Regions from separate parts of the Leminorella richardii genome, predicted to be linked through region 3. Evidence: predicted binding sites of a transcription regulator. Region 3 holds the regulator's gene; each other region holds the start of a gene.
What was found. The regulator CRP, encoded in region 3, controls carbon source genes, mostly activating them, when cyclic AMP is high. The targets are predictions, from matches to a motif close to ATGTGANNNNNNTCACAT.
Positions count from the first base shown of each region.

Region 1: a site for CRP is predicted at 6,740-6,757, ahead of DQM29_RS11390 (arabinose ABC transporter substrate-binding protein). Genes of this name have one in related genera too.
Region 2: a site for CRP is predicted at 2,793-2,810, ahead of uxuA (mannonate dehydratase). Genes of this name have one in related genera too.
Region 4: a site for CRP is predicted at 3,075-3,092, ahead of DQM29_RS07145 (YchE family NAAT transporter). Genes of this name have one in related genera too.

Region 1 is NZ_LS483470.1:2,470,355-2,478,376, reverse strand. Features, by position in the region: gene DQM29_RS11410 (autoinducer 2 ABC transporter substrate-binding protein) at 175-1,107, opposite strand; gene araC (arabinose operon transcriptional regulator AraC) at 1,819-2,721, opposite strand; gene araH (L-arabinose ABC transporter permease AraH) at 2,806-3,822, opposite strand; gene araG (L-arabinose ABC transporter ATP-binding protein AraG) at 3,837-5,360, opposite strand; gene DQM29_RS11390 (arabinose ABC transporter substrate-binding protein) at 5,487-6,476, opposite strand; gene DQM29_RS11385 (ribulokinase) at 6,890-8,022, shown strand, end outside.
Region 2 is NZ_LS483470.1:1,638,972-1,646,993, reverse strand. Features, by position in the region: gene artQ (arginine ABC transporter permease ArtQ) at 1-325, shown strand, start outside; gene artM (arginine ABC transporter permease ArtM) at 328-993, shown strand; gene DQM29_RS07655 (MFS transporter) at 1,340-2,623, opposite strand; gene uxuA (mannonate dehydratase) at 3,021-4,205, shown strand; gene DQM29_RS07645 (fructuronate reductase) at 4,419-5,891, shown strand; gene uxaC (glucuronate isomerase) at 5,903-7,306, shown strand; gene uxuR (Uxu operon transcriptional regulator) at 7,481-8,022, shown strand, end outside.
Region 3 is NZ_LS483470.1:344,739-352,760, forward strand. Features, by position in the region: gene DQM29_RS01620 (nucleoside permease) at 1-1,131, shown strand, start outside; gene DQM29_RS01625 (ADP-ribosylglycohydrolase family protein) at 1,128-2,132, shown strand; gene DQM29_RS01630 (PfkB family carbohydrate kinase) at 2,129-3,106, shown strand; gene DQM29_RS01635 (GntR family transcriptional regulator) at 3,080-3,826, opposite strand; gene argD (bifunctional acetylornithine/succinyldiaminopimelate transaminase) at 4,097-5,323, shown strand; gene crp (cAMP-activated global transcriptional regulator CRP) at 5,386-6,018, opposite strand; gene DQM29_RS01650 (phosphoribulokinase) at 6,274-7,143, opposite strand; gene DQM29_RS01655 (YheU family protein) at 7,206-7,454, opposite strand; gene DQM29_RS01660 (hydrolase) at 7,451-8,022, opposite strand, start outside.
Region 4 is NZ_LS483470.1:1,534,679-1,542,700, reverse strand. Features, by position in the region: gene DQM29_RS18100 (YciY family protein) at 1-10, opposite strand, end outside; gene cls (cardiolipin synthase) at 345-1,805, shown strand; gene DQM29_RS07150 (HI1450 family dsDNA-mimic protein) at 1,841-2,176, shown strand; gene DQM29_RS07145 (YchE family NAAT transporter) at 2,243-2,890, opposite strand; gene adhE (bifunctional acetaldehyde-CoA/alcohol dehydrogenase) at 3,296-5,983, shown strand; gene hns (histone-like nucleoid-structuring protein H-NS) at 6,990-7,397, shown strand; gene galU (UTP--glucose-1-phosphate uridylyltransferase GalU) at 7,946-8,022, opposite strand, start outside.

The DNA.
Region 1 (8,022 bases), 1.9 Mb from region 3:
CGCTTACCCCAGTCGCTTACTTATGTAAGCTCTTGGGATTCTCTCGTTTGTCGCCTTCCTGCAACTCGAATTATTTAGAGTAGAAGCGTCGGATGGTTAAGAGCCCGACGCTTAAAACAGCAGAATGGCAAAAACACCCGGCGCGGGTTAACGCCGGGTGCCTGCGATAAGAACTTAGTAGAGGCTGTCTACGTTGTCTTTGGTGACGCGCAGTACGTTATGGAATTTGATGATGCGTTTTTCCATATCCACATCAGCTTTGCCTAGGGTTGGGATTTCCAGATCTTTGGTGATTTCTTCACCCTTCAGGATCTTGTTGGCAACGGCAGTCAGCGCATAGCCAGCTGTACCCGGATCGTAGGTAACGCCCATAGCGATATCGCCGCTCTTGATAAGAGACGCCGCCTGAGACGGGATCATCATGCCAAAGACAAAGACTTTACCGCGAGCGCGCTTCTCTTTCACCGCGCGGCCAGCGCCGATCGGGCCCTGAGAGCCAAAGGCAACCACGCCTTTCATGTCAGGGTGAGCTTTCATCAGATCCAGCGTAGTGCGACGAGCGTCATCGATGTTTTCAGCGACTGGCATACGGCTGGTCACTTCAAACATGTCTGGATAGTGTTCTTTTTGATACTTAACGAACAGGTCTGCCCACAGGTTGTGCTGAGGCACAGTCAGGCCGCCAACGTAGATAACATAGCCGCCTTTACCGCCCATGGCCTTCGCCATTTCTTCAACGTTATCGGCTGCGAACTTCTGGTTGTCGATGATTTCAACATCCCAGTTGGCAGACGGCTGCCCCGGGGACTCGTTAGTCAGAACGACGATGCCCTGGCTGCGCGCTTTTTTGAAGACCGGCTCAAGTACATCAGCGTCGTTAGGAACGATAGTGATAGCAGAGACTTTTTTGGCGATCAGGTCTTCAATGATTTTAACCTGCTGTGGTGCATCGGTGCTGGATGGGCCAATCTGATAGGCTTTGATACCCAGATCTTTTCCCGCTTTCTCTACGCCATCGCCCATGCGGTTAAACCAGGGCATACCGGCAACTTTAGAGATATTGACGACTTCAATCTCTTTTGCCATAGCCGAGCTAGCGCAGACCATTAATCCCAGCACGCTTGCCGACAATAGTTTTTTTAAATTCGTTTTACTCATCGCATACCTCTGCTTGGTGGTAAAAAATAGGTTGGTTTAAATCACAACGTATAAAAATACGGCGCTATGCCGCCTGTTTTAATGCGCAATATAAAGCACCGAAAGGTGAAAATAGTCCATAATTAATGGGCTCGACTATGTAATAGTTAGCTACATAATCTTTACTCACCGAATGAAAAATTCCCCACTGTTGCTATCATATCCTTTCTGAAATCCGATGAAACCGGCATTGCGCAAAAGGACTGTAGAGTTTTAATGATAAAACCGTTATGTATTTTTTTGCTTTAAATATGGATTCTAACGCTGCTGTTTTAATTTGAGATGAAGATCACAATTTAGCATCATATGGGTTGATGCGAGGTGACCTCCCTATTTATCGCTGTCCTGTTGGGTTTATTAAAAGAAAAAATAAAATCGTAAATCAATACGAGATTTTATTTTTTCTTTTTCAATGCTGAATTCATAGTTATATATAAATGCTGAAACGATAAAATAATTTAAGGAATGTTATTTTATTCGAATTTTAAATGAAAAAGTGCGTATCGACGTTGGCTATCGCTATGGTGAGATGCCCTAAAGACACATTTCCATCGATAAATGTATAAAAAGAGGATTGACCGCCCAAAAAAGAGCGGCCAGAAGCATGAGAGTTGGAATTGTTTAAACCAGCGCTTCGTTCTCCGAAGCAGAGTACATAGTCAGCGCTAGGTTGCGACGGCGAAAATCGCTAGGGCTAACGCCAACCCGCTTGCGGAAAACGCGGGAGAAATAGAGCTGATCGTCATAGCCGACGATGCGCCCGACGCTGGCAATAGATTCCTGAGTTGTTTGCAGCAGCAGCTTGGCGCGGATCACCCGCTGGTCTTCTCTCCAGCGCAGCATATTGACGCCGACCTGCTCGCGAAACAGGTGGGCGAGGCGCGATGGTGACAGGCAGACGTGGTTGGCGATGTCTTCGATGCGCACGTCTTCTGACAGGTTGCTGGTCATGTACTGGCAGGCTTCAATAATTCTGGGATCCATGATTTTTTGCGGCAGCTGAGGGTCTTCTTCAATGCAGCGCAACAGCAGCCTTTCCAGCAGGTTCATCGCCAGCTCTTCCGACAGGCGTCGACCAGACTGGTGAGTTTGTTCAATCGACACAAACAGCTGCTCAAACTCTTCTCTCAGTTCCTGTGAGTGTAGCGTCAGGCGACCAATGCGGTTCGTTTGGCTGTACCACTCCAGCCAGTCGGCCCAGTAGGCGCGGGGGCGAAAATAGATCCAGCGGTGATACCAGCATGAGCTGCCCGGTGCCCGTCCGTAGTAGTGGGGCTCTTTAGGCTGAAACAGCATCATATCGCCGGGGTTACAGTAGAAAGCATCCTCTCCCTCAAGCACCTGACCCTGGCCTTTAGTGGTCAAGTTCAGAATATATCCCTTCATACCGTTAGGGCGATCGATAAAGAAGTCGAGCGGGCTTCCTTTTTCTATAGGCGTAAGCCCCGCCACTAGGTAGGCATTAAAGGCGTAGCCGGGCAGTAGGGGGTCTGGCTGCGAGTCTGAGGCGATTCGTTGGTACACGCTTTACTCCTAGGGCTGACGGTTTGTCTGTGTGTAATAAGAACGGGCGCAAACCGATAAGGTGTATGCGCCCTAGTGTACCCTTTAGACCTTCTGTTTTGCCAACTGCTTGTAGCGGTCGAAGATAACGGCAGCAAGCAGGATCAGGCCGCGAACCACGTACTGATAGAACGGAGAAATATTCAGCAGGTTCATGGCGTTTTCTACCGTGCCTAAAATCAGCACCCCGGCAATGACGTAGGAAATTTTACCGATACCGCCTTTAAGGGAGACGCCGCCCAGCACGCAGGCGGAGATGACGATAAGTTCATAGCCTATAGACGTCATCGGCTGGCCGCTGGTCATTCGCGATGCGAGAATGATGCCCGCTGCCGCTGAGATGAGGCCTGTCAGGGCAAAAATAATGATTTTAGTACGCACGACAGGCACCCCCGCCAGTCGGGCAGCCTCTTCGTTACCCCCCACCGCCAGCGTATTTCTACCGAAGGTGGTTTTGTTGAGCAGAAAGCCGAACAGAATAAAGCAGAACAGCGTGATCCAGATAGGCACAGGCACGCTGAACCAGCTGCTGTTACCTAGCTCAAAGAAGCCTTCCTCTTCAATGCCGACCGCTTTGCCGTCAGAGATGATGTAGGCTAGACCGCGAGCGATCTGCATGGTTGCCAGCGTAGTAATCAGCGCGTTTATCTTGAGTTTGGCAATGACAAAACCGTTAAGCAGGCCGAATGCCAGCCCCAGCAGCAGCCCGGCGCCAATGCCAAGCAGAATGCTTTCGGTATAGTTAATGACTACAGCAGTCGCTACTCCAGCGCAGGCAATAACGGAAGCGACCGATAGGTCAAAATCGCCAGAGGCCAGGCAAAACAGCATGCCGCAGGCCACCATGCCAGACATGGAAATAGCCAGTCCTAGTCCACGCATGTTGATCCAGGAAGCGAAGTTAGGGACGAAAATCATGCAGGCGATAAATAAAACGGCGAAGACCACCAGCATGCCGTAGCTGTCCCAAATGCGGGAAAGGCTGACGCCGCCGCCCGCGCTCTTGTGTTTTATGTTGACAGATGAGGGCGTAGACGTAGTTGGAGGCGTAATTGTCGACATGACGTATTCCTTTTTTAGGCAGCCGCTTTGGCGACTGTCGTTAACATGGCCAAACTGAGAGCTTTTTCTTCGGTGGCGTCGTCGTGGCTAAGCTCGCCTGAGATGGCACCTTCACGCATGACCAAAATGCGGTCAGCGAGACCAAGCACTTCCGGCAGGTCGCTTGAGGCGAACACCACGGCGATCCCCTTTTTAGCCAGTGCGTAGATAACGTTATAAATTTCGTGCTTAGCGCCGACGTCAATACCTCGGGTCGGCTCGTCGAGCAAAATGACTTTCATCTCTTCAGAAAGCCAGCGGCCGAGAATGGCCTTTTGCTGGTTTCCGCCGGAAAGGTTCATAATCAGCTGCTCGGCGGACGGGGTTTTGATGTTTAACTCATCAATACGCAGGGCAGCGTTGCTGGCCTCCCAAACGTCGTTGATCAGACATCCGGCAGACAGCGTTTTACGACGCGCGCTGATGTTGATGTTGTCTCGCACCGAGTGCACCGGAATGATGCCTTCAGCCTTACGGTCTTCCGGGCAGAGCATAATGCCTTGAGTGATGCCGTCTATTGGCGACTGAATGTTTAGAGGTTGGCCATCAAGACTGACAGTGCCTTCTTGAATGCGAGTAGCGCCGAATAGCGCTTTAAGCAGCTCGCTGCGTCCGGCGCCTACCAGGCCGAACAGGCCGACGATTTCCCCTTGGCGAACCTGAAAGCTGATGGGGTGCTTCACGCCAGGCGCTTTGACGTCTTTTAGCTCAAAGCGCAATGGGCCGTGGGGCCTCGGGCTGTAGCCGTAAATATCTCCCAGCTCTCGGCCCACCATGGTTTGCACCAGTTCGTCGTGAGCAAGATTGGGAATATCAGTAAATGTTTTCATGTAGCAGCCGTCTTTAAAGACGGTGATAGCGTCGCTCAGTGCGAAAATCTCTTCCATGCGGTGGGAAACATAGAGGATCACTCGCCCTTCGGCGCGAAGTTCGCGGATCACGCGAAACAGGTTGTCGATCTCGCGGGCAGAGAGGGAACTGGTGGGTTCATCAAAGGCTATCACTTTGGCGTTGCGCGCTAGCGCTTTGGCGATCTCCACCATTTGCCACTGGCCGATAGACAGGTACTTTAGCGGCGTGTCTGGGTCGATATCTAATCCCAGATGCTCTAGCTGAATGCGGGCCTCAAAGTTAAGAAGCTTTTTATTAACGATGCCACCTGCCTTGGTTGGTAGCTGACCGAGGTAGATGTTTTCCGCCACTGTCATTTCGGGCACAAGGTGCAGCTCTTGATAGATAATGGCGATACCGGCGTTCAGGGCATCCATCGTATTGCTAAAGTTGACTGTTTGTCCCTTTAGCCGAATTTCGCCTTCGGTCGGCGTATAGTTTCCGCTAAGAATTTTCAGCAGCGTTGATTTACCGGCACCGTTTTCCCCCATCAGCGAGTGGATCTGCCCCGCGTGACAGGAAAAGCTAATGTTCGATAGCGCCTGCACGCCGGGAAAGGCTTTACTGATGCCGCAAAATTCAATGTAGGGAGACTGTTGCACAGACATAGGTCGATTCCTCAGTGGCGCCTGTTTTGACGGCCGAGAAGGCCGCAAGACAGGCGCATTTCAACTATCAACGTAATGGCTGGGGTGCCTTATCGGGCGAACAGGGGAGACCTGCCCACCAAAGGATCACTTGCCCCCTAACCCTTTCTTCTCAAGTTCAACTTTGAAGTTGTCGCGGGTAATCAGCACAACGTCGGTGACCTCAGTAAACTTAGCAGGTTCTTCGCCTTTGGTTTCCCAGTTGTAGAGCATTTCGATGCTCTTGTAGCCGTGGATGTCTGGGCTTGGCAGCAGTGAGCCGTAGAAGCCGGTTGCGCTAGACTTGGAGAGTTCGTTAACGGCGTCAACGCCGTTGATTCCGATGCCAATAACGTTCTCAGGCTTGAAATTTTGCCCTTCGGTTGCGCGCACGCCGCCCAGAACGGTGTTGTCATTCATGCCGACGATCAGCCAGTTTTTCACTTCAGGATGCTGCACCAGCATAGAGTTGGCAGCGTCAAAGGCGCCGGGAATATCGTTAGATTTAGTAGGGACTTGATAGATTTGCTTTTCGGGGAAGCCCGCGGCCTTCAGTGCCGCCATTGAGCCGGAGGTGCGGCGACGAGCGGTATCGAGTTCGTTTGAGGTGATCGCCATCACGCCCGTTTCGGCAATGTTCCAGCCGCGCTTGTTCATCTCTTTCCACAGCTCTTGCCCCTGGCGCTCGCCGATTTTTGTTGCGGCCATCATAATTAGCGGCACGCTTTCCATCGGTTTGCCTTTGGCGTTAACAAACTGGTCGTCAACAGCGATGACTTTCAGGTTGTAGCTCTTGGCTTTCGCCATAATGGCGGAGCCAAGTTTAGGATCTGGAGTACAGATAACGAAGCCTTTTGCACCGCTGGCGGCAAGGCTGTCGATGGCATTAAGGGTTTTTTCTCCATCGGGTACGGCGATTTTGATGACGCTAAAGCCAAGATCTTTACCTGCTTTATCGGCGAATGCCCATTCTGTCTGGAACCAGGGCTCTTCAGGCTGCTTAACAAGAAAGCCGAGCTTCATCGTTTCAGCGATAGCTGAATGTGACATAATCGCAGACAGTCCTATCACGGCGAGCGCTTTAGTGAATTTATGCATATCGTCTATCTCTCCTGTTCGTATCCGTATAGCTAAAATAGCTGTCATAAAAGTGGGTGATGCAGCGAGATGTACCTGAGTTGTAAAATGTTGACCTGTATCGATTCACCTATTTATCTGGATATTGAGCCGATAGTTTCAAAATTTTTAACAACGTGACTTTATTATTAGACGTAAAAACATATGAGAGATTAGAGCGCCATCACAAATGAGAATTACAGCAATTTAGTTCATATATTCAGTTAAAAAGTGATGTATTTCGATTTTGAGCTGGATCACAATCTGTAAAGAGAAAGCAATATTGTGCATATATCTAGCCAACGGCTCCTCGCCGCTATAGCCGCTTTTTCTTATGGTATCCCCAAATTATTTTTACTCTTCTTTTTTACTTTTATTTGACGCTAGAGGTTTACATGGCGAAAGACACCATCGCGCTCGGTTTGGACTTTGGCAGTGACTCTGTTCGGGCGCTGGCCGTAGACTGCGCCAGCGGTGCGGAAGTGGCTACCGAGGTTGTTTACTATCCTCGTTGGAAGCAGGGATTATTTTGCCAACCGGCGGACAACCAGTTTCGCCACCATCCGTTGGACTACATCGAATCCATGGAGTCGGCAATCAAAGTTGTCGTTGCGATGCTGACGCCGTCTCAGCGCGAAGGTATCGTTGGAATAGGCGTGGATACGACAGGCTCTACACCTGCACCTATTGATAGAGAAGGGCGAGTTTTGGCACTGCGGCCAGAGTTTGCTAATAACCCAAACGCCATGTTCGTACTGTGGAAGGATCACACTGCTATCGAAGAAGCGGAAGAGATTAACCGACTGTGCCACGGAGGCCAGTTTGAAGACTATACCCGCTACATCGGCGGCGTTTACTCTTCCGAATGGTTTTGGGCTAAAATTCTGCACGTTTCAAGAGCCGACTCGGCGGTGCGTAACGCCGCCGTCTCATGGATCGAACTTTGTGACTGGGTGCCGGCGCTGCTCTCCGGTACTGAAGCGCCAGCAAGCGTAACGCGAAGCCGCTGTGCCGCAGGGCACAAGGCGCTGTGGCATATGGACTGGAACGGGCTGCCGCCGCGGGAGTTTTTGGGCGCGCTGGATCCTATTCTGGTTAACGACCTTGATTATCCGCTGTTTACCGACACGCATACCGCTGAGAAACCGGTTGGGAAAATCAGTAAAGAGTGGGCTCAGCGCCTCGGTATTTCCGAGAACGTAGTGATTTCCGGCGGTGAATTTGACTGCCACATGGGGGCGGTTGGCGCCGGGGCTCAGCCCTATACGCTAGTGAAAGTGATTGGTACCTCAACCTGCGATATTCTGCTGGCGGATGAAAGCCTGGTTGGCGATCGCGCTATTGCAGGCATCTGCGGTCAGGTTGACGGTAGCGTAGTACCCGGCCTTATCGGTATGGAAGCCGGGCAGTCCGCTTTTGGCGATATGTACGCCTGGTTTAGCCGCCTGCTGGCGTGGCCGTTGAACTATGCCGCAGAGCAGAATCCCGATATGGCCGCTTCCCTTAAGCAGGTTGAATCCATGCTGCT
Region 2 (8,022 bases), 1.3 Mb from region 3:
TCCTCGCGGGCAATGGGAGTCAGGTCAAGCGCTTGGTCTTGGTAAAGCGGCGATCTTCTTTCGCCTGATTATGCCGCAAATGTGGCGCCACGCCCTGCCCGGACTGGGCAACCAGTGGCTGGTGCTGCTGAAAGATACGGCTCTGGTATCCCTTATCAGCGTGAACGACCTGATGATGCAGACTAAAAGCATTGCTATCCGCACGCAGGAGCCTTTTAACTGGTTTATCATCGCGATGCTTATTTATCTGGTTATCACGCTGATAAGCCAGCGCCTGCTGGCCTATATCGAACAGCGGATCACCCGCTTTGAGCGGAGGGCATGATCGTGCTGGACTACTTGCCCGATGTGATGCAGGGGCTGCACGTCAGCCTGCTGTTAACGCTGATTTCATTAATTATTGCCCTGTTTTTGGCGCTTCTGTTCACTGTCGTGCTCACGCTGAAAACGCCGGTCATTACCCAACTGGTGAAAGGCTATATTACGCTGTTTACCGGTACTCCGCTGCTGGTGCAGATCTTTCTGATTTACTATGGCCCCGGCCAGTTTGAAAGCCTGCAAAAATACCCAGCGCTGTGGAATCTGATCTCTCAGCCTTGGCTTTGTGCGATCGCCGCGCTGGCTCTTAACAGCGCAGCGTATTCTACCTTGCTGTTTCACGGAGCGCTTAAGGCGATTCCTGACGGTCAGTGGCAGTCGTGCCAATCTCTCGGCATGTCTCAAGGACAAACGCTGCGCATTCTGCTGCCTTACGCCTTTAAGCGTGCGCTGTCGTCCTACTCTAACGAAGTAGTGTTAGTGTTTAAAAGTACCTCGCTAGCGTTCACCATTACTATGATGGACGTGATGGGCTATAGCCAATTGATGTACGGTCGCACCTACGACGTGATGGTTTACGGCGCGGCGGGGATTATCTACCTGTGCGTCAACGGCCTACTGACGCTGATGATGAGAATGGTTGAGAAGAAGGCGCTGGCGTTTGAACAGCGTTAAGTAAGAAGTCCCCTGTCTTATCTGTCTCATCCGTAAAAAGAACCACCTCCATTAGGAGGTGGTTCAGACTGCTGACAAACCCGCTTAATTAGCTTCTGAGGATATTCCGGCCGTATATACAACTTACTTATATCACCATTGTGCTCGGCCGGAAGGGCGCCTGTATTAGCTTTGGGAGTGCGTCGGGCATAGCCTTCCTACGGGCACTTCGTTGGCTTACGCCAAGTCGACCCCAACGGAAGACTCTCCCTCCGTTTGACTTTGCAGACTTTATTTAAGACCTTTGTCAGCAATCTCAACCACCTCCATTAGGAGGTGGTTTTACAATGAGCGTTGAACTCTCTTTTTAGTGGGTTAACGCCGCTGGCTCATTGTTGATTTCATTAGTATCTTCCTTAATGAATATCCAAAGCACAATAGCACCAACCAAATCAAAAACAGCCAGGGCGATAAAGAAAGGCCCAAATCCAATAATTCCAACAAATGCCCCGATGAAGATGTTAAAAATAAGCTGTCCAGTCCAGGCACAAGCACCAGCCATGCCAACAGCGGTAGCGACTTCATTCTTTTTAAACAGGTCGGCACCCAGCGTTGACGCAACGGTAGAGAGCAACTGATGGGCAAAACCACCAATGCTAATCAAAAGAACCGCAACATAGGGATTTTCAACAATGCTGACAAACCCTATCGTGGTCATAATGACAGCACCGATAGTGAATGTGATCCTTCGTGAGTTAATCAGCGTGATACCGCGGTCGTTAAAGAATTTCGCAACAAATCCACTTGCCAGACAGCCTAAGTCAGCCATCAGGAATGGCAGCCAGACAAACATGGCAATTTCCTTGAGGCTAAAATGAAGCGTTTCAACAAAGAAAATAGGAACCCAGAAGTTAATGGTACCCCATGCTGGATCAGCCAGAAAACGCGCAATGCCTACACCCCAAAAATTACGCTGTTTAAGAATATTTTTGATGGAGGTTTTTTCACGCTTCTCTACTTTTAGATGAGTTTCCTGCCCAGATTCAATATAAATGCGTTCTTCTTCTGAAAGACGCTTAGCATCTTTTGGATCTTTGTAGCAAAAATACCAAATAACGGCGGCAATCAAAGCAAGACTACCTGAAACGATAAAAGCGAACTGCCAGCTATGGAAGAGAATACACCAGGCGATCAGAGGCGGAGCAAGCATTGCGCCAAACGATGTCCCCATGTTAAAGACCCCGGCAGCAATACCCCTCTCTTTTGCCGGGAACCATATTGAAGCCGTTTTTACACCGGCAGGAATAGCGGAAGCCTCACTGAATCCCATAATGGCGCGCATAGCAGCCAATCCCTGCCAAGAGCCCGTTAGCGCGTGCCCCATCGTAGCCAAGCCCCAGATAACCGCACAAATAGCAAATCCGAGTTTCAGTCCAACAGTATCAATAAAGAATCCCATAATCGGTTGGCCAACGGTATAGGCCAATTGGAAGGCACTCACAATCCATGAATACTGTTCTTTAGTGATTCCTGTCGTTTCCATAATGGTTGGTGCGGCAACACCAAGCGCGGTTCTATCCAGATAGTTGATGATAGTAATGAAACAAACCAGAAGTATCATATACCATCTTAAGTTTTTGAGTTTTTTCATATTTTGCCTATTTTGAGTGCACGTTTTGCACATAGCATCTTTTTAAGAGGCGGATATTGGGCAAAGCCTTTTCCTTCCTTGCCAATGACTCACCATATAAAGCGTTCAAATTTTGTCTCTGACCGTACTGAACTAACCTCAACGATTTTGCATACTGGTTGATTAATTTATGTGAGGTTGATCAAAAAAAGTAAATTGGTTGAGCTATATATTGTTTTAAATGTGATTTGGTTAACCAAAATAACAGCAAGGTGTATCAATTCTCAATTTTATTTGCCAATATGTCCGTACGTTGATGGTTTCACATTCAAGAAAAACAGAGAATGTGTTTGATTAGATAAATTGGTTGACCTGATGGTGTATTTAAATGAAACCATCGTCACCACAAGGAGAGAAAATGAAGCAAACTTGGCGCTGGTACGGCCCTAACGACCCTGTGACTCTTTCTGATATACACCAGGCGGGCGCAACCGGCATAGTAACGGCACTTCACCATATCCCTAATGGTGAAATCTGGTCCATTGATGAAATCCTTAAAAGAAAGGCCACAATTGAAGATGCCGGATTAGAGTGGTCTGTCGTGGAAAGCGTGCCGATTCATGAGGATATCAAGACACATACGGGCCAATATAACCTGTGGATCGAAAACTATCAGCAAACGTTAAGAAACCTAGCTCAATGCGGCATCAGAACCGTGTGTTACAACTTTATGCCGGTATTGGACTGGACACGTACTGACCTAGAATACGTTCTCCCCGACGGCTCAAAAGCACTGCGTTTCGATCAAATTGAATTTGCTGCGTTTGAATTGCATATCCTCAAGCGCTCAGGCGCTGAAGCGGAATATACCGCAGAAGAAATCGCTCAGGCAAACGAACGTTTCTCAACGATGAGTGATGAAGACAAAGCGCGTTTGACCCGCAACATCATCGCGGGTCTTCCGGGAGCGGAAGAAGGTTACACTCTGGAGCAGTTCAAAGCGCATTTAGCAACTTACGACAATATTGATAAAGCCCGACTGCGTGAAAACTTTGCATACTTCCTACGGGGCATCATTCCGGTAGCCGAAGAAGTGGGCGTTCGTATGGCGGTACACCCGGACGATCCGCCGCGCCCTATTCTCGGCCTACCACGGATTGTTTCCACTATCGAAGACATGCAGTGGATGGTTGATACCGTCAACAGTATGGCGAATGGCTTTACGATGTGTACGGGTTCTTACGGCGTGCGCGGCGATAACGATCTGGTGACAATGATTAAGCAGTTTGCTCCTCGCATCTATTTCACTCACCTGCGCTCAACCCTGCGTGAAGAAAATCCTAAGACTTTCCATGAAGCCGCACATCTTTACGGCGATGTAGATATGTACGCTGTAGTAAAAGCAATCGTGGAAGAAGAGCACCGACGCGAGACTGAAGGTGGTTGCGATCTGATACCGATGCGTCCAGATCATGGACATCAGATGCTGGATGACTTGAAAAAGAAAACCAACCCAGGCTATTCCGCCATTGGTCGACTGAAAGGACTCGCAGAGGTGAGAGGGCTTGAGGTCGCTATCCAACGAGCCTTCTTTAGCAAATAAATAGCGTCGCTTATATCACTTCACACTGCTGACAACGCTAAACGAAGCGCGACGGGTACCCTCTCCTTAACATGGAGAGGGTAAAAACCGCCATCATGGCTTCTAGAGGATGTCCACAGCCTGAAGCCGATTATACCGCTGATTACCTGCTTACCAGTCTCATGAATATAATGGGCTGCACCTGCCCGTAGTACCAAACAACAGGAAACGGTTATGGAAAAAAATATTGCTACAGGTTCAGTGACGGTCGCTAAACCGAACTGGAACGCGTCACGCCTGACGTCACGTATTGTGCATTTAGGCTGTGGGGCATTCCACCGAGCGCATCAGGCGCTGTTTACCCACCACCTGCTGGAATGCAGCGACAGTGACTGGGGAATTTGTGAAGTCAACCTGATGCCGGGTAACGATGCCCGACTAATTTCGTCCCTAAAAGAACAGAATTTACTTTATACCGTTGCGGAACGCGGTGCGCTCTCAACAGAGCTCAAAATTATCGGCTCGGTTAAAGAGGCGCTTCACCCTGAATTTGACGGCATTGCCGGTATTCTTGACGCGATGGCTCGCCCAGAAACGGCTATTGTCTCACTGACTATTACCGAGAAAGGCTACTGCACGCAGGCGGCGACGGGGCGGCTTGATATCAACAATGCGCTGATTCAAAACGATCTGGCAAACCCACAGCAGCCAAAATCAGCGCCGGGATATATTGTCGAAGCGCTTAACATGCGTCGCCAGCTCGGGCTACCGGGCTTTACGGTTCTTTCCTGTGATAACGTGCGAGAGAATGGCCATGTCGCAAAAGCTGCCGTTCTGGATCTGGCTGTGGCTCGCGACCCTGAACTGGCTCAGTGGATTGAAGCCAATGTGACGTTTCCCTGCACAATGGTTGACCGTATCGTGCCTGCCGCCACGCCTGAAACACTACAGGACATCGCCGCTCAACTGGGCGTGTATGACCCGTGTGCCATCGCCTGTGAACCATTCCGCCAGTGGGTCATTGAGGACAATTTCGTTAACGGCCGACCGGCCTGGGATAAAGTTGGCGCTCAGTTTGTGGAAGACGTGGTTCCTTTCGAAATGATGAAACTGCGTATGCTTAACGGCAGTCACTCGTTTCTGGCCTACTTGGGCTACCTCGGCGGTTATGACACCATCGCTGAAACCATGACTAACCCTGACTATCGTGCAGCTGCGCTAGCGTTAATGCTTGATGAACAAGCTCCTACCCTTTCTATGCCTGAAGGCACAGATCTGAAAGCCTATGCGCAGCTGTTGATCGAACGCTTCAGTAATCCCTCGTTAAAGCACCGCACTTGGCAAATTGCCATGGATGGCAGCCAAAAGCTTCCGCAGAGACTGCTTGATCCTGTTCGCTTGCATCTTGCTCAGGGGCATAGCTATCGCTATCTGGCGATGGGAATTGCAGGATGGATGCGCTACGTTGGCGGACTCGATGAAAAAGGCAATGCGATTGATGTGGTTGACCCGTTGGTTTCACAGTATCAGGCTATTCATCGTGAATATACGGAGCCAGCCGATCGCGTTCGCCAGTTGATGAGTCTCAGCGCCATTTTTGGTCATGACTTACCAGAGAATACCGCCTTTCTGGACACAGTAACGACTGCCTATAGTCAACTGATAGAAAATGGCGCTCGCAAGACCATTAGCATGCTGAACGCTTAAGGGGATGAGAAATGACGGCATTTATGACGGAAGATTTTTTACTTAAAAATGAGATGGGACGTAAGCTCTACCACAGCTGGGCAGCCGACATGCCCATCTATGATTTCCACTGTCACCTGAATCCAAAAGAAATTGCCCAAAATCGGCAGTTTGAGAACCTGACAAAAATCTGGTTGGAAGGCGACCACTATAAATGGCGAGCTTTACGCTCCGCAGGGGTTGACGAGACGTTAATTACCGGCGATGCCAGCGACTATGAGAAGTTTGTCGCCTGGGCAAACACCGTACCGAAAACTCTCGGTAATCCGCTCTATCACTGGACACATCTGGAGCTGCGTCGCCCGTTTGCTATAGCCAACGTGCAGCTTAACGCCAAAACGGCAGAAAAAATCTGGGCAGAATGTAATGAAAAACTCGCTATGCCAGAATTTTCTGCACGAGGCATTATGCGCCAGATGAACGTCAGAGCAGTAGGCACCACAGATGACCCTATTGATACTCTGGAATACCATCGCCAGATAGCCGAAGACGGCAGCTTTGATATTGAAGTAGCTCCCAGCTGGCGCCCCGATAAAGTATTCAAAATCGAGCTGGAAGGATTTGTCGATTATTTGCGGAAACTGGAAGGTGCAGCAGACATCGCAATTTCTCGCTTCGAGGACTTACGTACTGCATTAACCCGTCGGCTCGATCACTTTGCCGCTCACGGCTGCCGCGCATCCGATCACGGCATTGAAGTCCTGCGCTTTGCCCCAGTTCCAGATGATAAACAGCTTGATAATATTCTGAGCAAGCGCCTCAACGGCGCTGAACTCAGCGAAACGGAAATTGCACAGTTCTCCACTGCCGTACTGGTGTGGCTAGGCCGACAGTACGCCGCTCGAGGCTGGGTCATGCAGCTTCATATTGGGGCCATCCGTAACAACAATACCCGGATGTTCCGTCTGCTGGGGCCGGATAGCGGCTTTGACTCTATTGGCGATAACAACATTAGTTGGGCGCTTTCACGGCTGCTTGACAGCATGGATATCACCAACGAACTGCCGAAAACTATCCTTTATTGTCTGAATCCAAGGGACAACGAAGTATTGGCAACAATGATAGGAAATTTCCAAGGCGGCGGTATCGCTGGGAAAGTTCAGTTTGGCTCAGGATGGTGGTTTAACGATCAGAAAGACGGCATGCTGCGGCAACTCGAACAGCATGCTCAAATGGGGCTTCTCAGCCAGTTTGTCGGCATGTTAACGGATTCCCGCAGCTTCTTGTCTTATACCAGGCATGAATATTTCCGTCGCCTGCTTTGTAACCTGATTGGACAATGGGCTGAAGATGGAGAAATCCCTGCCGATGAAACCATGCTGGGCAATATGGTCAAGGATATTTGCTATAACAATGCCCGACAGTTTTTCGGTTAAATATTCTTAAACTTCATTAACGATATAAATATTTAAACGGCTAATTAACTTTTAGCCGTTTTTTTTAAGAATAATTTGAACATATCCAAATCCCTGCGGTGCAGGTATGGTCGATACATAAACTATGATATAATATGACTTTCTTTAAATCCTCAGTTGAAAACCACTAGTTCCATGAAAGAGATAGCTTCGCAACAGCGCCCATATCAGGAAGTCGGTAAGATGCTTCGTTCATTAATTGTCGAGCGTGGATACTCGGCAGGAACGCGCTTACCTCCTGAAAGAGAAATTGCAGAGATACTGAACGTCAGCCGTACAGTTATTCGCGAAGCTCTCATCATGCTTGAAATTGAAGGTATCCTTGAAGTGAGGAGAGGTGCGGGTATTTTTGTGATGAAAATGCCGTACGACGAACCCGTAAAATCCAACGTCATTGAGACAATGGAAGACAATGACGCAGGTCCTTTTGAGATCCTTCAAGCCCGCCAGCTACTGGAAAGCAACATTGCTGAATTTGCCGCCCTGCAGGCCACGCGTGAAGACATTATTAAAATGCGCCGGGCACTGCTCATGCAGGAAGAAGATCTGGAGTCCGGTAACCATGAAACAGGCGATATGGAATTCCATATTGCGGTTGCAGAAGCGACGCATAACACGATGCTCGTTGAGCTTTTCAAACAGTCGTGGCAATGGCGCGTAAACAATCCCATGTGGAT
Region 3 (8,022 bases):
GCCATTTTGTCGCCGATTCTGGTCGGCTCGCTGACTGACCGCTTTTTTGCCGCGCAAAAAGTGCTGGCGTTACTGATGTTTGTGGGCGCAGCGCTGATGTATTTGGCGGCGCAGCAGACTGAATTTGTTTATTTTTTCCCTTTACTGCTAGGATACTCGTTGACCTATATGCCGACGATTGCACTAACAAACAGTATTGCATTTGCCAACGTTGGCGATGTGGAACGCGATTTCCCCCGTATTCGCGTAATGGGAACCATTGGTTGGATTGCATCCGGCATCGTGTGTGGCTTTTTACCCGAGATGCTCGGGTTTAACGACATTTCACCAACCAATATCCCTCTGGTGATCACTGCGATTAGTTCCGCGCTGCTGGGTATTTTCGCCTTTTGGCTGCCAAATACGCCGCCGAAAAGTACTGGCAAGCTGAGCTTTAAAGTGATGCTTGGCTTAGATGCGGTTGTGATGCTCCGAGACAGAAACTTTCTGGTTTTCTTTGTTTGCTCCTTCCTGTTCGCCATGCCGCTAGCTTTCTATTACATCTTTGCGAACGGGTTTCTTACCGAAGTGGGAATGAAAAACGCTACTGGCTGGATGACGCTGGGGCAGTTTTCGGAAATCTTCTTTATGCTGGCGCTACCGTTTTTCACCAAGCGCTTTGGCATTAAAAAGGTGCTGCTGCTTGGTCTGGTGACGGCTGCGATCCGCTATGCCTTCTTTGTCTATGGCGACGCCTACCACTACTTCACCTACGGGCTTCTGTTCCTTGGCATTTTGCTACATGGAGTAAGCTACGATTTTTACTATGTCACTGCCTACATTTACGTTGATAAAAAAGCGCCGGTTCATATGCGTACTGCCGCTCAAGGGCTGATTACGCTGTGCTGCCAAGGGTTCGGCAGTCTGTTGGGCTACCGCATCGGCGGCGTGATGATGGAAAAGATGTTTGCCTATCAGGAGCCTGTAAACGGCTTAACGTTTAACTGGGTTGGCATGTGGGGATTCGGCGCTGCCATGATCGCGGTTATTGCCGTCTTGTTCATGCTGCTGTTTCGTGAATCAGACAGGGACATTACCACTATTACTGTAAATAACGGCACAGAAGAGCTACAAACAGAGGAAGCTAAATGAAACAGGAACGCATTCTTGGCGCGCTTTACGGTCAGGCATTGGGGGATTCAATGGGGATGCCCTCAGAGCTTTGGCCGCGGGCTAGAGTAAAGGCGCACTTTGGTTGGATAGACCGCTTTATTCCCGGCCCTGCTGAAAACAACGCCGCCTGCTATTTTGGCCGTGCTGAATACACTGACGATACTTCAATGGCGTGCTGTTTGGTGAAGGCGTTTATCGAGTGTGATGGAGAGATTAACGCTGAAGCTATCGGTAGGCACATTTTGGCGTGGGCTGAGTCCTTTGACGCGTTTAATAAAAACGTTCTGGGGCCGACGTCAAAAATCGCGCTTAACGCGATACGCGATGGGAAGCCCGTGGAGAGCCTTGAGAATAATGGCGTTACCAATGGTGCTGCCATGCGCGCTTCTCCTTTAGGATGCCTGCTGCCAACGGATGATTTAGACGGCTTTATTGAGCAGGTTGCGCTGGCGTCAAGTGCTACACACAAGTCTGATTTGGCCGTGGCGGGCGCAGTGGCTATCGCTTGGGCTGTGTCGCGGGCTATTGAAGGAAGCCGTTGGGAAGAAATCAGGGATGCGCTACCCACGGTCGCTCGCCACGCTCAGGAGAGGAAAGTGACGACGTTCAGTGCGTCGCTTGCCGCCCGTATTGAGCTGGCGTTAGAGGTCGTAAGAACTTCCGCTGGTACAGAATCGGCCAGTGAGCGTATTTATCAGCTGATCGGTGCGGGAACTAGCACCATCGAGTCGGTTCCCGCCGCGATTGCGATGGTGGAACTGGCGCAAACCGATCCTAATCGCTGCGCCGTTCTATGTGCCAATCTGGGGGGGGATACGGATACTATCGGCGCGATGGCGACAGCAATTTGCGGCGCTCTGCACGGCGTTGACGCTATTGATAAAGCCCTTAAGCGAGAGCTTGATGAGGTCAACCGACCAGAGTTTGAGCACTACGCTGAGAGGTTAATGCAGTATCGCCTGCGTAGGGAGAGAGCATGAATGCAAACGCGCTAGCCAATCGGCTAAATAGCCTGTCTGTACAGCGCCCAATAACAGTGCTCGGCGCCGTCGTTATTGATGTGATTGCCGATGCTTATTCATTGCCGTGGCGCGGTTGTGATATTGAGCTCCAACAGCAGAGCGTTAATATTGGCGGCTGCGCGTTCAACGTAGCTCTGGCGCTTAAAAGGCTGGGGCTGGAGACACAAAACGTGCTGCCGTTAGGGCAGGGCGTGTGGGCTGATATCATCCGAAACAGCCTGACACAGCGTGGGATGCGCAGTGCGATAGAAACCGATGAAGGCGACAACGGGTGGTGTCTGGCACTGGTTGAACCGGACGGTGAACGGACGTTTATGTCGTTTAGCGGAGTAGAAAACCAGTGGCGTGCATCGTGGTTGGATAACTTGGTTGTGCAGCCGCAGAGCTTGGTGTATCTAGCAGGCTATCAGCTGGCATCACCGCGTGGAGAAGTGCTGGTAGACTGGTTGGAAAACCTGTCTCAGGTGACGCCTTTTATCGATTTTGGCCCTCGAATTGCCGACATTCCCGAAGCGATGATGTCCAGAATTATGGCGCTTAAGCCGATCGTTTCTTTAAATCGGCAAGAGGCGGAGATTGCCGCTCGTGCGCTAGGTGTACACAATGAAGTACAGAGTCTGGGGGCTGCGTGGTTAGCCCACTACGGTTCACCGCTTATTGTCCGGCAGGACAGCGAGGGCGCCTGGTTTTTTGATGAAAAAGCTCAGGGGTGTGCGGCACCCTTTAGCGCATCGGTGGTGGATACTATCGGCGCGGGGGATAGTCACGCGGGAGGGGCAATAGCAGGGCTGTCCGCTGGGTGGTCGCTAGCGGAGTCGGTTACGCTAGGTAACGCCGTGGCCTCTTTTGTCGTCAGCCATCGAGGTGGAGACTGTGCGCCGACGGTGGATGAATTAACCGCGCGGCTAAAACTCGCAAACGAAGGTGTATAGATCGCTGCGGCAGTGACTAATGCTGTATTCGATAGGCCTTTGCAGCCCATCGAAAGCGATTTGCTTGATGACCAGCATCGGAATGTCGCCGCTGGTTTGCAGATGAGTAAGAAACTCAGCGTCCGGCATTCGGGCGCTGACGTAGCTTTTTGTTCTCTGTGGATGGATATTTTGGCTGCGGAAGTATTCATACAGGGAAATCCCAATTTCTTCCGCATTGTCGATGAGATCGACAGGAACATAGGATTTTTCAATAGAAACGGCGTCATCGTCTACATAGCGAATGCGCTTAAGTAAAAATACGTCATCTTCGGGTGAGAGAGCCAGTCGCTCAGCTACGTCAGCGGGGCATTTTTCTACCTGTCGGGTTATCCAGAGCGTACTTGGCCTTTTTCCCAGCAGAGAGACTTGTTGGGAAAATCCGGGCGCCTCTTTCAGGGAGTACTCGAAGATATTGTTGACCTGAGTACCGTAGCCGCGGGATCGGGTGACAACCCCCTCTTTTTCCAACGCTTCCATGGCGTTACGCACGGTAATGCGAGATACGCCGGTAAGCTGGCTAAGGTCTCGCTCACCGGGAAGAATGTTGCCGTGCTCTAACGTTCCGCTTCGCACCGCGCTTTTTATCGTTTGGGCAAACTTCAGATAAAGCGGCGCGTTATCGGCAGAAGCCAGTCGCTTGACTAACTGTTCTATCAGTTGAACGTGGGCCTTTTCCATATGTCGCGAACCTGAAGAGAGGGGAAGAGCTATCATATCATTTATTTTCAGCGAATTTGCGCTTGATGAAGACTGAGCGCAGTAGAAAAGCGATAGAAACCGTCGCGTTAAGGCTCTTTGTGAAAAAGAGTGTTAATAGCAACCCAAGACCCTCCATAGTTTGCGATAGAGGAGATTCTTATTTTATATATTAATTCAATTAAATTGATTTTTTATTCATTTTTGATAAGGTGAATTTTATTCATAGAAATAGAACAGGGCAGAATCAAAATGAGTGGTGTTAGCAAAGTAACTCGGAATATGTTTGATAGCGTGATGTTGCCGGTTTATGCGCCTGCGGCGTTTGTTCCCGTGAAGGGAAAAGGAAGTCGCGTATGGGACCAGCAGGGAAATGAGTTTATCGATTTCTCCAGCGGTATCGCGGTGACTGCCCTTGGGCACTGCCATCCTGCACTGGTTAAGGCGCTGAAAGAGCAGAGTGAGCTTATCTGGCACACCAGCAATCTGTTCACCAACGAGCCTGCGCTTCGTCTAGCGAAAAAGATGATCGACGCGACGTTTGCCGATCGCGTGTTTTTCGCTAACTCGGGGGCTGAAGCCAACGAGGCCGCTTTCAAGCTGGTCCGCCGCTACGCCATTGAACGTCACAGCCCCTATAAAACCAAAATTATCGCCTTTAAGAACGCCTTCCACGGCCGTACGCTGTTTACCGTTACTGTCGGCGGTCAGGCGAAGTATTCAGATGGATTCGGGCCGAAGCCTGCCGACATTATTCACGTGCCTTTTAACGATCTTGACGCAGTGAAAGCGGTAATGGACGACCACACCTGTGCGGTCGTGCTAGAGCCAGTGCAGGGCGAGGGGGGGATTACTCCCGTTGACGCGGATTTTCTGCGCGGGGTTCGCGAACTGTGCGATCGGCATCAGGCGCTGCTGGTGTTTGATGAAGTGCAGTCAGGCATGGGCAGAACCGGTACGCTATTTACCTACATGCGCTACGGCGTGACGCCGGACGTGCTGACATCCGCCAAAGCGTTGGGAGGCGGCTTCCCCATTAGCGCCATGCTGACAACCAACGACGTGGCGCAGGTGATGGAGCCTGGCGTACACGGCACGACCTACGGGGGTAACCCGCTTGCCTGTGCGGTTGCCGAGGCGGCCTTTGACGCAATTAATTCACCGGAAGTGCTGTCCGGTGTGCAGGGGCGGCATGAGTATATTGTTTCCCGGCTGGCGGAGATCAATCAGCGCTACGGCGTATTTGCCGACGTGCGGGGGCTGGGGCTATTAATTGGCGCTGAGCTGTCGGCTGACTACAGCGGGATGGCCAGAGAGTTTTTGGCGGCGGCGGTAGACAGTGGTCTGATGCTGCTTAATGCTGGGCCTAGTGTGCTGCGCTTTGCCCCTTCGCTGGTGATCCCAATGGAAGACTTGCAGATAGGAATGGAACGTCTTGAAAACGCGGTGAAGCAGGTTGCTGAGGCTAAGGCAAAGTAACTGGCTTAGAGAAAAACAAACGCCGCTCACTGAGCGGCGTTTTGCTTAAATGGCGTTTGCCGTTAACGCGTCCCGTAAACGACGATCGTTTTACCGTGAGCGGAAATCAGGTTTTGGTCTTCAAGCATTTTTAAAATGCGGCCGACGGTTTCGCGAGAGCATCCGACGATTTGGCCGATTTCCTGACGAGTGATTTTGATTTGCATCCCGTCGGGGTGGGTCATCGCGTCAGGCTGTTTAGCCAGATTTAGCAGGGTCTGGGCAATACGACCTGTGACGTCAAGGAAGGCTAGGCTGCCTACTTTTTCTGACGTAACCTGCAGACGACGAGCCATCTGAGCCGACAGGCGCATAAGAATGTCCGGGTTCACTTGAATTAGCTGGCGAAACTTTTTATAGGAAATTTCGGCAACTTCACAGGCTGTTTTTGCTCTTACCCAGGCGCTGCGCTCTTGCCCTTCTTCAAACAGGCCAAGTTCGCCAATAAAGTCACCCTGGTTAAGGTAAGAAAGGATCATTTCTTTCCCTTCTTCATCCTTGATGAGAACGGCTACGGCTCCTTTAACAATGTAATAAAGCGTCTCCGCTTTCTCTCCTTGATGGATAAGCGTGCTCTTGGAAGGATACTTGTGAATATGACAATGAGACAAGAACCATTCAAGAGTCGGGTCTGTTTGCGGTTTGCCGAGAACCATCTGTTGTTATCCTCTTTGTTGTCACTGCCTAAAACAGCAAAGCAAGAAGCCTGCCGAAAAAACTTACTTATTTACTTGCTTGCTCGAGAGCGTCAGAAATGCTCGGTGAGCGCTATTATAGTCGATCATAACCTAATTTATGGATTTCTACACCGTAAGCTTTTAACACAGCTTGAGGCAAGAGTCTTGTTCCTCATTACCAAAATGCGGGACATATGGCGTATTGCTGCGTTGTTTGGCTATTTTGTCACGCGATCACTTCAACGGTCTCCCTTCCAGAAGCTGTTGGATCAAGGGGGTAATAATCAGCTCCATTGCCAGACCGACTTTACCTCCCGGGATAACCAGCGTGTTGGTCTGAGAGATAAACGACCCTTGCAGCATGGCTAACAGATAGGGGAAATCGATTCCGCTGATGCCTCGAAAGTGGATCACGACCATGCTTTCATCAAGGGTCGGAATGCTTTTGGCGGAAAAGGGATCGGACGTGTCGATGGTGGGAACACGCTGAAAGTTAATGTGTGTGCGGGAAAACTGTGGCGTAATGTAGTTAATGTAGTCATCCATAGAGCGGACGACGGAGTCCAGCACTGCTTCTCTTGAATGTTCGCGTTCGACAGTATCGCGAATAAGCTTTTGTATCCATTCCAGATTAACAATAGGAACCACTCCAACTAGCAGGTCGACGTGCTGAGCCACGTTGTGATTTTCAGTCACAATACCGCCGTGAAGGCCTTCATAAAACAGCAGATCTGTGCGGTCAGGTAGCGGGCTCCAGGGGGTAAAGGTACCGGGCAGCTGGCGGTAAGGCACCGCTTCATCATAGGTGTGTAGATACTTGCGGGTGCGCCCTGAACCGTTTTGAGCGTACTCAATAAAGCTATTTTCCAGCGCGGCAAAGTCGTTGGCTTCGGGGCCAAAGTAGCTGATGTGACGACCCTGCTCTCCCGCTTTGCGGATTTCAGCATCCATTTCCGGACGCGTGTAGCGGTGATAGGCGTCGCCGTCGATGCGCGCGGCGTTAAGGTTCAGCAGCTGAAAGATCTTCCGAAATGCCAGACTGGTGGTCGTGGTACCCGCTCCGCTAGAGCCGGTCACGGCAATGATGGGGTGTTTTATCGACATGTGCCTGACTCCTCGTTTTTATTATAGTCAGTAAAGCGGAAGGGCAAGACACCTCGAGCCGCTCAATATTCCGGATAGGGCTGCTCTTCTATACCATCTTTAAACTGCGCTTTCATCATGATATTGACGGTTTCATGCAGTTCGGACCACACCAGCACCGCTTCACCGTTTGCTAGCAGGCGTTTGACGTCGTCGGCTTTCTGTTCCAGAGATTTTTCCTGCTCGCCGTAGTCGGTTCCCTCGCGTAAAACGAATGACTCGATAATAGCCTCCAGCGTCTCGGGATTGAGGGACTGCCAGGGAATAATCATGCTGCGTTCTCCAGATAGGGTGACAGCCACTGAGGGATACGCTTTTCCAACCACATTTCGGGCTTTTTCCACGTGCCTCCCACAAAGCCCACGTGCCCGCCGTGCTCCGTTAGCTGATATTCAATATTGCCTGGAAGGCTTTTGAGATCGGGGATCACCTCTGCTGACATAAAGGGATCGTCTTTTGCGTGGACGATAAGCAGTGGCGTTTTAATATTGGGTAACATCGGCAGCGCGCTGCACTGGTAATAGTAGTCCTGTGCGTTAGAGAATCCGTGCAGTGGCGCGGTTATCGCATCATCAAACGCCTCTAGAGAGCGGATGCCTTTTAGCTCTTTTTCTGTCAGAGATACCAGCTGTGGGTAACGCTTTTGTTTGCGCAGAACGCTTTGTTTCAGCTGGCTGAGTAAATAGTGGTGATAAAGACGCGAAGTGCCGGTTTCCAATCGCCGTGAACAGGGGGCTAGCATCAGCGGAGCGGAAACCACAACGGCAGCCTGCAGTGGTGCCTTTTCGCCCTCTTCAGCCAAATAGCAGGCCAGCATATTGCCGCCCAGAGAATAGCCGA
Region 4 (8,022 bases), 1.2 Mb from region 3:
ATCTGTGCATAGTAATAAAAAAGTCCGAGAAAGCTAACGAATGCCTATTGTAACGCATTCGCCATCAGGATCAGTCGATTTTTGCTCAAGCGGCCTATACAGTTTGTGTCATAAGCAGAAACATGCAGACTCCCTGTTTCTGTCGTTAATCTCAACCGCCCAAAAGTGCCGTTCATAATAAGAAGACTCAAACTTGTGTTATTCTTCATAGCGGTGTGAGCTTTTATCCTAACTGTTTAGCTATACAATCCAAGCAATCCAAATCTGGATAATCATCCGTTGTGTAGAAACAACGTTAGCCTCACTGATTAATATGAATAGGTTGATGGGATGGCAGATTCTAAATGACCACTTTTTATACTGTTCTAAGCTGGCTGCTGGTGGTTGGCTATTGGCTGCTGATAGCCGGTGTTACGCTCAGAGTCCTTATGAAGCGACGAGCCGTTCCTTCAGCGATGGCCTGGCTTTTGGTTATTTATATCCTACCCTTGGTGGGCATCGTCGCCTATCTGCTCTTTGGTGAACTGCATCTGGGAAAGCGAAGAGCCGAACGCGCCAAAGACATGTGGCCTTCAACCGCAACCTGGCTGGACGGATTAAAAAACTGCCAAAACGTATTTACGACCTACATCAGCCCTGTATCAGAACCTCTGTTTCAGCTCTGTAAACGCCGCAACGGCGTCCCTGCCGTACGGGGAAATCGCCTTCAGCTGTTAACCAATACCAGCGACACCATGATTTCGATGATCCGCGATATTGACAGAGCAGAGCACAGCATAGAGATGGTGTTCTATATATGGCAGAGCGGCGGCCAGGTAGACAACGTAGCAGAAGCGCTGATGTCAGCCGCTCGCCGCGGCGTTCGCTGCCGCCTAATGCTGGACTCTGCAGGCAGCATGCACTTTTTCCGCACGCCTTACCCAGCGCTGATGCGCGAAGCGGGCATTGAGCTGGTTGAAACGCTGAAAGTTAACGTGCTGCGAGTCTTTTTACGCCGTATGGATCTCCGCCAGCATCGTAAAATTGCCATTATCGATAACAATATTGCCTATACCGGCAGCATGAATATGGTCGATCCGCGCTTCTTCAAACAGGGTTCAGGCGTGGGCCAGTGGATTGACCTAATGGCCAGAATTGAAGGCCCTGCCGCAACGATGCTGGGGTTGATATACGCCTGTGACTGGGAAATTGAGACGGGCATAAGGCAGCTCCCTCCTCCTCCCAACGCTCGCCTTTTGCCGTTTGAAGAAGAAGACGGACATACCGTTCAGGTCATCGCCTCTGGCCCGGGATTTCCAGAAGAGCTGATTCATCAGTCACTGTTGACCGCCGTTTACGCCGCCAGAAAGCAGCTGATCATGACCACACCCTATCTGGTTCCCAGCGACGACTTGCTGCACGCAATCTGCACCGCCGCCCTGCGCGGCGTCGACGTTAGCATCATCGTTCCCTATAAAAACGACTCTCTGATGGTCGGCTGGGCCAGTCGATCATTTTTTACCGAACTGCTGGAAGCCGGTGTGAAAATTTATCAATTCCAAGGTGGATTGCTGCACACCAAAAGCGTGCTGGTTGATGAAGAGCTTAGCCTTGTTGGTACCGTCAATCTGGACATGCGCAGCCTGTGGCTCAACTTTGAAGTCACCGTGCTGGTTGACGATAAAGCCTTTGGCGAAGACTTGGCCTGTGTGCAGGCTGACTATATCGCTCGTTCAACGCTGCTAAACCCTGAAGAATGGGTCAAGCGCCCTCTGTGGCAGCGCATCATTGAGCGTTTGTTTTATTTCTTCAGTCCGCTACTATAGCGGCCTTATCTCCCGATGAACGGATACCCTATTTGATGGATAGCGACGATTTCGATCTGAACAATCGCCTGGACGATGATGAAACGCTGGATCAGGCCTATGACATTTTCCTTGAACTGGCTCCCGACAATCTCGATCCTGCTGACGTTTTACTGTTTAACTTGCAGTTTGAAGAGCGCGGCGCGGCGGAGCTACACGACCCTTCAGAGGAATGGCTCGAACATGTGGACTTCGACCTCAATCCAGACTTTTTTGCCGAAGTGATTATTGGACTCACTAACGAACAGGACGAGGTAGATGACATTTTCGCCCGCGTTCTTATCTGCCGCGAAAAAAGCCATAAGCTGTGCCACATCTTGTGGAAAGAATAAACTGACAGTGACAGAAAAAAGCCTCGCCGTTTATTTGAACTGACTCTATAAACGGCGGGGCTTTTTTTAGGCCAGAAGCCCGGGAAATGACACTTTAATTCCGGTGATAATAAACTCGATACCCAACGACATAAGCAACAGGCCCATAATTCGCGTTACCACGTTAATGCCCGTTTGCCCCAGCAGGCGCACCAGCCAAGGGGCTGCCCTGAACAGCAGCCAACAGCAAAAGGCAAAAAACGCAATAGCGATAAAAAAGCCAATATAGTCAATCCAGGTATTGTAGCGCGTGCTCCAGACGATCGTTGAGCTGATCGCGCCGGGCCCAGCCATAAGCGGAAGCGCTAGGGGAACAACAGCCACGTTCTCTCTGGCGGTCGTTTCAGTTTTTTCCTGCTTGTTTTGCTTATCTTCCCCCAGCTTGCCGCTGATCATCGACATAGCGATAGTCACAATCAAAATACCGCCTGCGATACGGAAAGAGTCAATAGAAATACCAAACAGACGCAGTATCGCATCGCCAAGAAACAGCGAGCACCACAAAATAATAGCGACAGAAAGGTTGGCCGTTCTGTTAGTTTTATCCCTTGCAGCCGGAGACTGATAGTTGGTCATGCTGATAAAAACCGGCAGAATGCCAACCGGGTTTACCAGCGCAAACAGGCCAACGAGAAACTTAACGTATCCTGAAAAATCCAGTGCGGCATGCGCCATCTAGGACTCCCTATAAATAAGAGCGGGAATGAAAACGCGGCTAATGTAATAGAGTTAAGCGCCAATAGCCAGACGCGACACTTTATTCACTATAGTTAATTCACCTTGAATAAATGCCCTTACGATCCCAAAAGTGTCAAATTGTGCAAAAACCGCCATGCTGAATGGTGTCAGCATGGCGGTTTTGTGACCAGCGTCACTCTATTACCCCCTCTTAATAGGTAATCTGTATTTAATTACCTTTTTGTTCATAAACACTAGGCACCGTAAATAAGTTAATGCATTGAATAAAAAGGATAAATGAGATTTTTTCAGTCAGTGAATCGTTCGTTGACATATTACCCAGAAAACTGCTTACCCCGTGGTTTACTGACTAAAAAAATTTATCAATCTTAGGAGAGTCTCATGACAGTAAACAACAGCACTGAGCTAAATGCCCTTGTTGCACGAGTGAAGAAAGCGCAGCGTGAGTACGCTAACTACACTCAGGAGCAGGTAGACAGAATTTTCAGAGCCGCCGCGCTGGCCGCCGCTAACGCCCGTATTCCGCTGGCTAAAATGGCCGTTGAGGAATCAGGTATGGGTATTGTGGAAGACAAGGTGATAAAAAACCACTTTGCCTCCGAATACATCTACAACAAGTACAAAGATGAAAAAACCTGCGGCATCCTGGAAGAAGACGATACGTTCGGCACCATCACCATTGCCGAACCAACTGGGATCATTTGTGGCATTGTACCCACCACAAACCCAACCTCTACAGCTATTTTCAAAGCGCTGATTAGCCTGAAAACCCGTAACGGCATTATCTTCTCCCCTCACCCACGCGCCAGAAAGGCCACTAACAAAGCTGCCGATCTGGTCTTACAGGCTGCCATTGAAGCGGGTGCGCCGAAAGATATCATTGGTTGGATCGATGAGCCGAGCGTAGAGCTCTCCAACCAGCTGATGCATCACCCTGACATCAACCTGATCCTTGCAACCGGCGGGCCGGGCATGGTTAAGGCCGCCTATAGCTCAGGTAAACCCGCAATTGGCGTTGGTGCCGGCAACTCCCCTGTAGTGATTGACGAAACTGCCGATATCAAGCGCGCCGTTGCGTCTATCCTGATGTCTAAAACCTTCGACAACGGCGTTATCTGCGCTTCTGAGCAGTCAGTCATCGTCGTTGACCAAATTTATGACGCCGTTCGCGAGCGCTTTGCTTCCCACGGCGGCTATATGCTGAAAGGTAAAGAGCTGAAGGCGGTTCAGGATATCATTCTGAAAAATGGCGCGATCAACGCGGCTATCGTTGGTCAACCGGCGGTGAAGATTGCCGAAATGGCAGGCGTCACCGTTCCGGCAACCACTAAAGTGCTGATTGGTGAAGTGACTCACGTAGATGAATCAGAGCCTTTCGCCCACGAAAAGCTCTCTCCTATGCTCGCCATGTATCGCGCCAAGAACTTTGAGGATGCGGTAGAAAAGGCCGAAAAGCTGGTTGCGATGGGCGGTATCGGTCATACGTCAGGACTGTATACGGATCAGGATAACCAAGCTGACCGTATTAACTACTTTGGCGACAAGATGAAAACCGCTCGTATCCTGATCAACACCCCAACCTCTCAAGGCGGCATCGGCGACCTGTATAACTTCAAGCTGGCGCCTTCGTTAACGCTAGGCTGCGGTTCCTGGGGCGGTAACTCGATTTCTGAAAACGTCGGGCCGAAGCATCTTATCAACAAGAAGACCGTCGCTAAGCGAGCTGAAAACATGTTATGGCATAAACTTCCTAAATCTATCTATTTTCGCCGCGGCTCGCTGCCGATTGCGCTTGAAGAAGTAGCGACCGACGGAGCCAAACGCGCGTTTATCGTAACCGACCGTTTCCTATTCAACAACGGCTACGCCGATCAGATTACTGACGTATTAAAGCAGCACGGTATTGAAACAGAAGTGTTCTTCGAGGTTGAGGCAGACCCAACCCTAAGCATCGTCCGCAAGGGCGCTGAGCAGATGCACTCTTTCAAACCAGACGTCATTATTGCTCTGGGCGGCGGCTCTCCAATGGATGCGGCTAAAATCATGTGGGTCATGTACGAACATCCTGATACTCACTTTGAAGAGCTGGCGCTGCGCTTTATGGACATCCGCAAGCGTATCTACAAGTTCCCGAAAATGGGTGTGAAGGCCAAGATGATCGCTATCACGACCACCTCAGGTACCGGTTCTGAAGTTACGCCGTTTGCTGTGGTCACCGACGATGTTACCGGCATGAAGTATCCGCTGGCCGACTACGCGCTGACTCCAGACATGGCTATCGTTGACGCTAACTTAGTCATGAATATGCCCAAGTCCCTGTGCGCATTTGGTGGTCTTGACGCCATTACTCACGCACTAGAAGCCTATGTTTCTGTTCTGGCGAACGAATATACCGACGGTCAGGGTCTACAGGCGTTAAAACTGCTGAAAGAGTATCTACCACAAAGCTACAAAGAAGGCGCGAAGAACCCCGTTGCTCGTGAACGCGTCCATAACGCTGCCACTATTGCCGGCATCGCTTTTGCCAACGCGTTCCTTGGCGTTTGCCACTCAATGGCGCACAAGCTTGGCTCAGAGTTCCACCTGCCGCACGGCCTAGCCAACGCCCTGCTGATTTGTAACGTCATTCGCTATAACGCGAACGATAACCCAACCAAGCAAACCGCGTTCAGCCAGTACGATCGGCCTCAGTCTCGCCGTCAGTATGCTGAAATAGCCGATCATCTGGGGCTTTCTGCACCGGGCGATCGCACTGCGGCCAAAATTGAAAAACTGCTTGGCTGGTTAGACGAACTTAAAAAAGAGCTGGATATTCCGGCCTCTATTCGCGAAGCAGGCGTACCTGAAGCTGAGTTCCTGGCTAAAGTGGATAAACTGTCTGAAGACGCGTTTGACGACCAGTGTACCGGTGCAAACCCACGTTATCCGCTGATTTCTGAGCTGAAGACTATTCTACTGGATACTTATTACGGTCGCCCTTATACGGAAGCACCGCAACTGCTGCCAGCTGAAGAGAAAAAGGCTGAAAAAGCGTCTGCTGCAAAGCCCGCTAAGAAAGCAAAGAAATAAGCATCATCCTGTAATGTTTAAAGCCGTCCTTTTTGGACGGCTTTATTCTTTTTTGTCCACGGCTTTAGAGAACCTGCGCTTTCTATATCCTAAAGCCTCATCTTTACTGTCGGGCCTTACAGGGCACCTTCGCTACTACAGAAACCTTTCACCGCTTCAAGAATCATCCCAATGTTCTTTTTCCCATCCGATCACCAGCCTATTCTCAGCTCACTATGCTGGCCGCTTACCGCTGAGGTATTCCTTATTAAGGATTGGATAATCAATAGGAATTAGTAACATATGTCTACACACAATGTGTTATATCCCATTTAGATACACATTTTTTACCACACACGTTTAGCCTTATACACGGTCAAAATACCCGACATAAAATAACGCATAAAAAACCTAAATTATCACTACATATCATAAAGATGGAAGAAACATGCAGATAGAAAAACAAAGAGTACTAGAGATATAATATATTCTAAATATGTTATCCAGAATGAATACTGTTATTCAGATAATTCTTTCCTTTTCATTGAAATTAAAAATATTTTCAAGATGAAAGCACGATTTTTTTGCTCGAATAGTATAGATTTCATCCATTATGTGCGATCTTCTATCGCGCTCTTTAAAAGGAAATCGGATGATATCTGATTAAAAGAGCCTGTAGTGGTTAAACAACGGGATTTCGTAGATATATCACCGAAACCTTTTACAAACAGTCATCATAAAATGGTGGGCATTCATACTAAGACATAGATATAAACTTCATCTTTACATAACCCTTAAATAGTAAAGCCAATAAAGCTTACTGACTCAAGTTGCGTGATATGAGCTAACGATTTTTCACCCCACATAGAATGTGTTTTTTCGCTTATTTAAGCCTTTCACCTGACATTATTTGACTATCGTGAGTAAATAAATTAACTTTATTTATGTAATAACCTATTGCAGAAATATATTTCACGTTTTATTATTAACGGCAATTCCAATCCATAATTAATTTGAGAACGATACAATGAGCGAAGCATTAAAAATCCTTAACAACATCCGTACTTTGCGTGCTCAAGCAAGAGAATGTACTCTTGAATCTCTGGAAGAAATGCTAGAGAAACTGGAAGTGGTTGTAAAAGAGCGCCGTGAAGAAGACGAAGCAAACCAGGCTGAAATTCAGGAACGTACTCGTAAGCTGCAGCAGTATCGTGAAATGCTTATTGCTGACGGTATCGATCCAAATGAGTTACTGCAAACGCTCTCTGCTGCCAAAATCAGTGGAAAATCCAAGCGTGCTGCTCGTCCTGCCAAATATCAGTTTGTTGATGACAATGGCGAGACAAAAACCTGGACCGGCCAGGGCCGCACTCCAGCAGTGATCAAAAGAGCAATTGAGGAAGAAGGTAAATCTCTGGACGATTTCCTGATGTAATTTCCCTTCTCTGCTTTTAAGGCCTCCGTATTCACGGGGGCTTTTTTATTCCATTTATAAAAATCATTATATTTAAATTATGTCATCAATGACGATTTTCTTTGCCTTCGTCCTTGAAGCCCCTCACTCAAAATGCACAACCCATAGTTACAAATGTAACAATATCAATTAAAAAAAACATCCCCGTGAGTATTCAAAAGACTTGGCATTCCAACGAAGCTAGTTAAAGCGGTTCATAAATAAACCTCCCTGTCATAATATACAACCGCGCTTTTCGCATCTTCCGCCGTCCTACACCTCTTCCTATTTAATGTCACTCTTGTGTAATGTCGATTTGCTACATTCTATAAGCTACATTTTTATAACAGCCTAATTATCACTTAAAGGAACATTAAATTGGCTAGATGTGTCGCAACCATTTTAGATACGACAATGGGGAAAATTGAAAAACGGCTATTGAAAAGGACGAAAAAATACCGATCGCGGTTTTTCGATCGGTATTCCCTCACTAACGGTGGCTATATATAGCGGATAGGATTCACTTTATCTTAGTTTTTAAGCGTAGCCTGTAACCCCTGAAGCCAGACTCTGAATTCAGCGCCCAGCGTTGAATGACGCAGTCCAT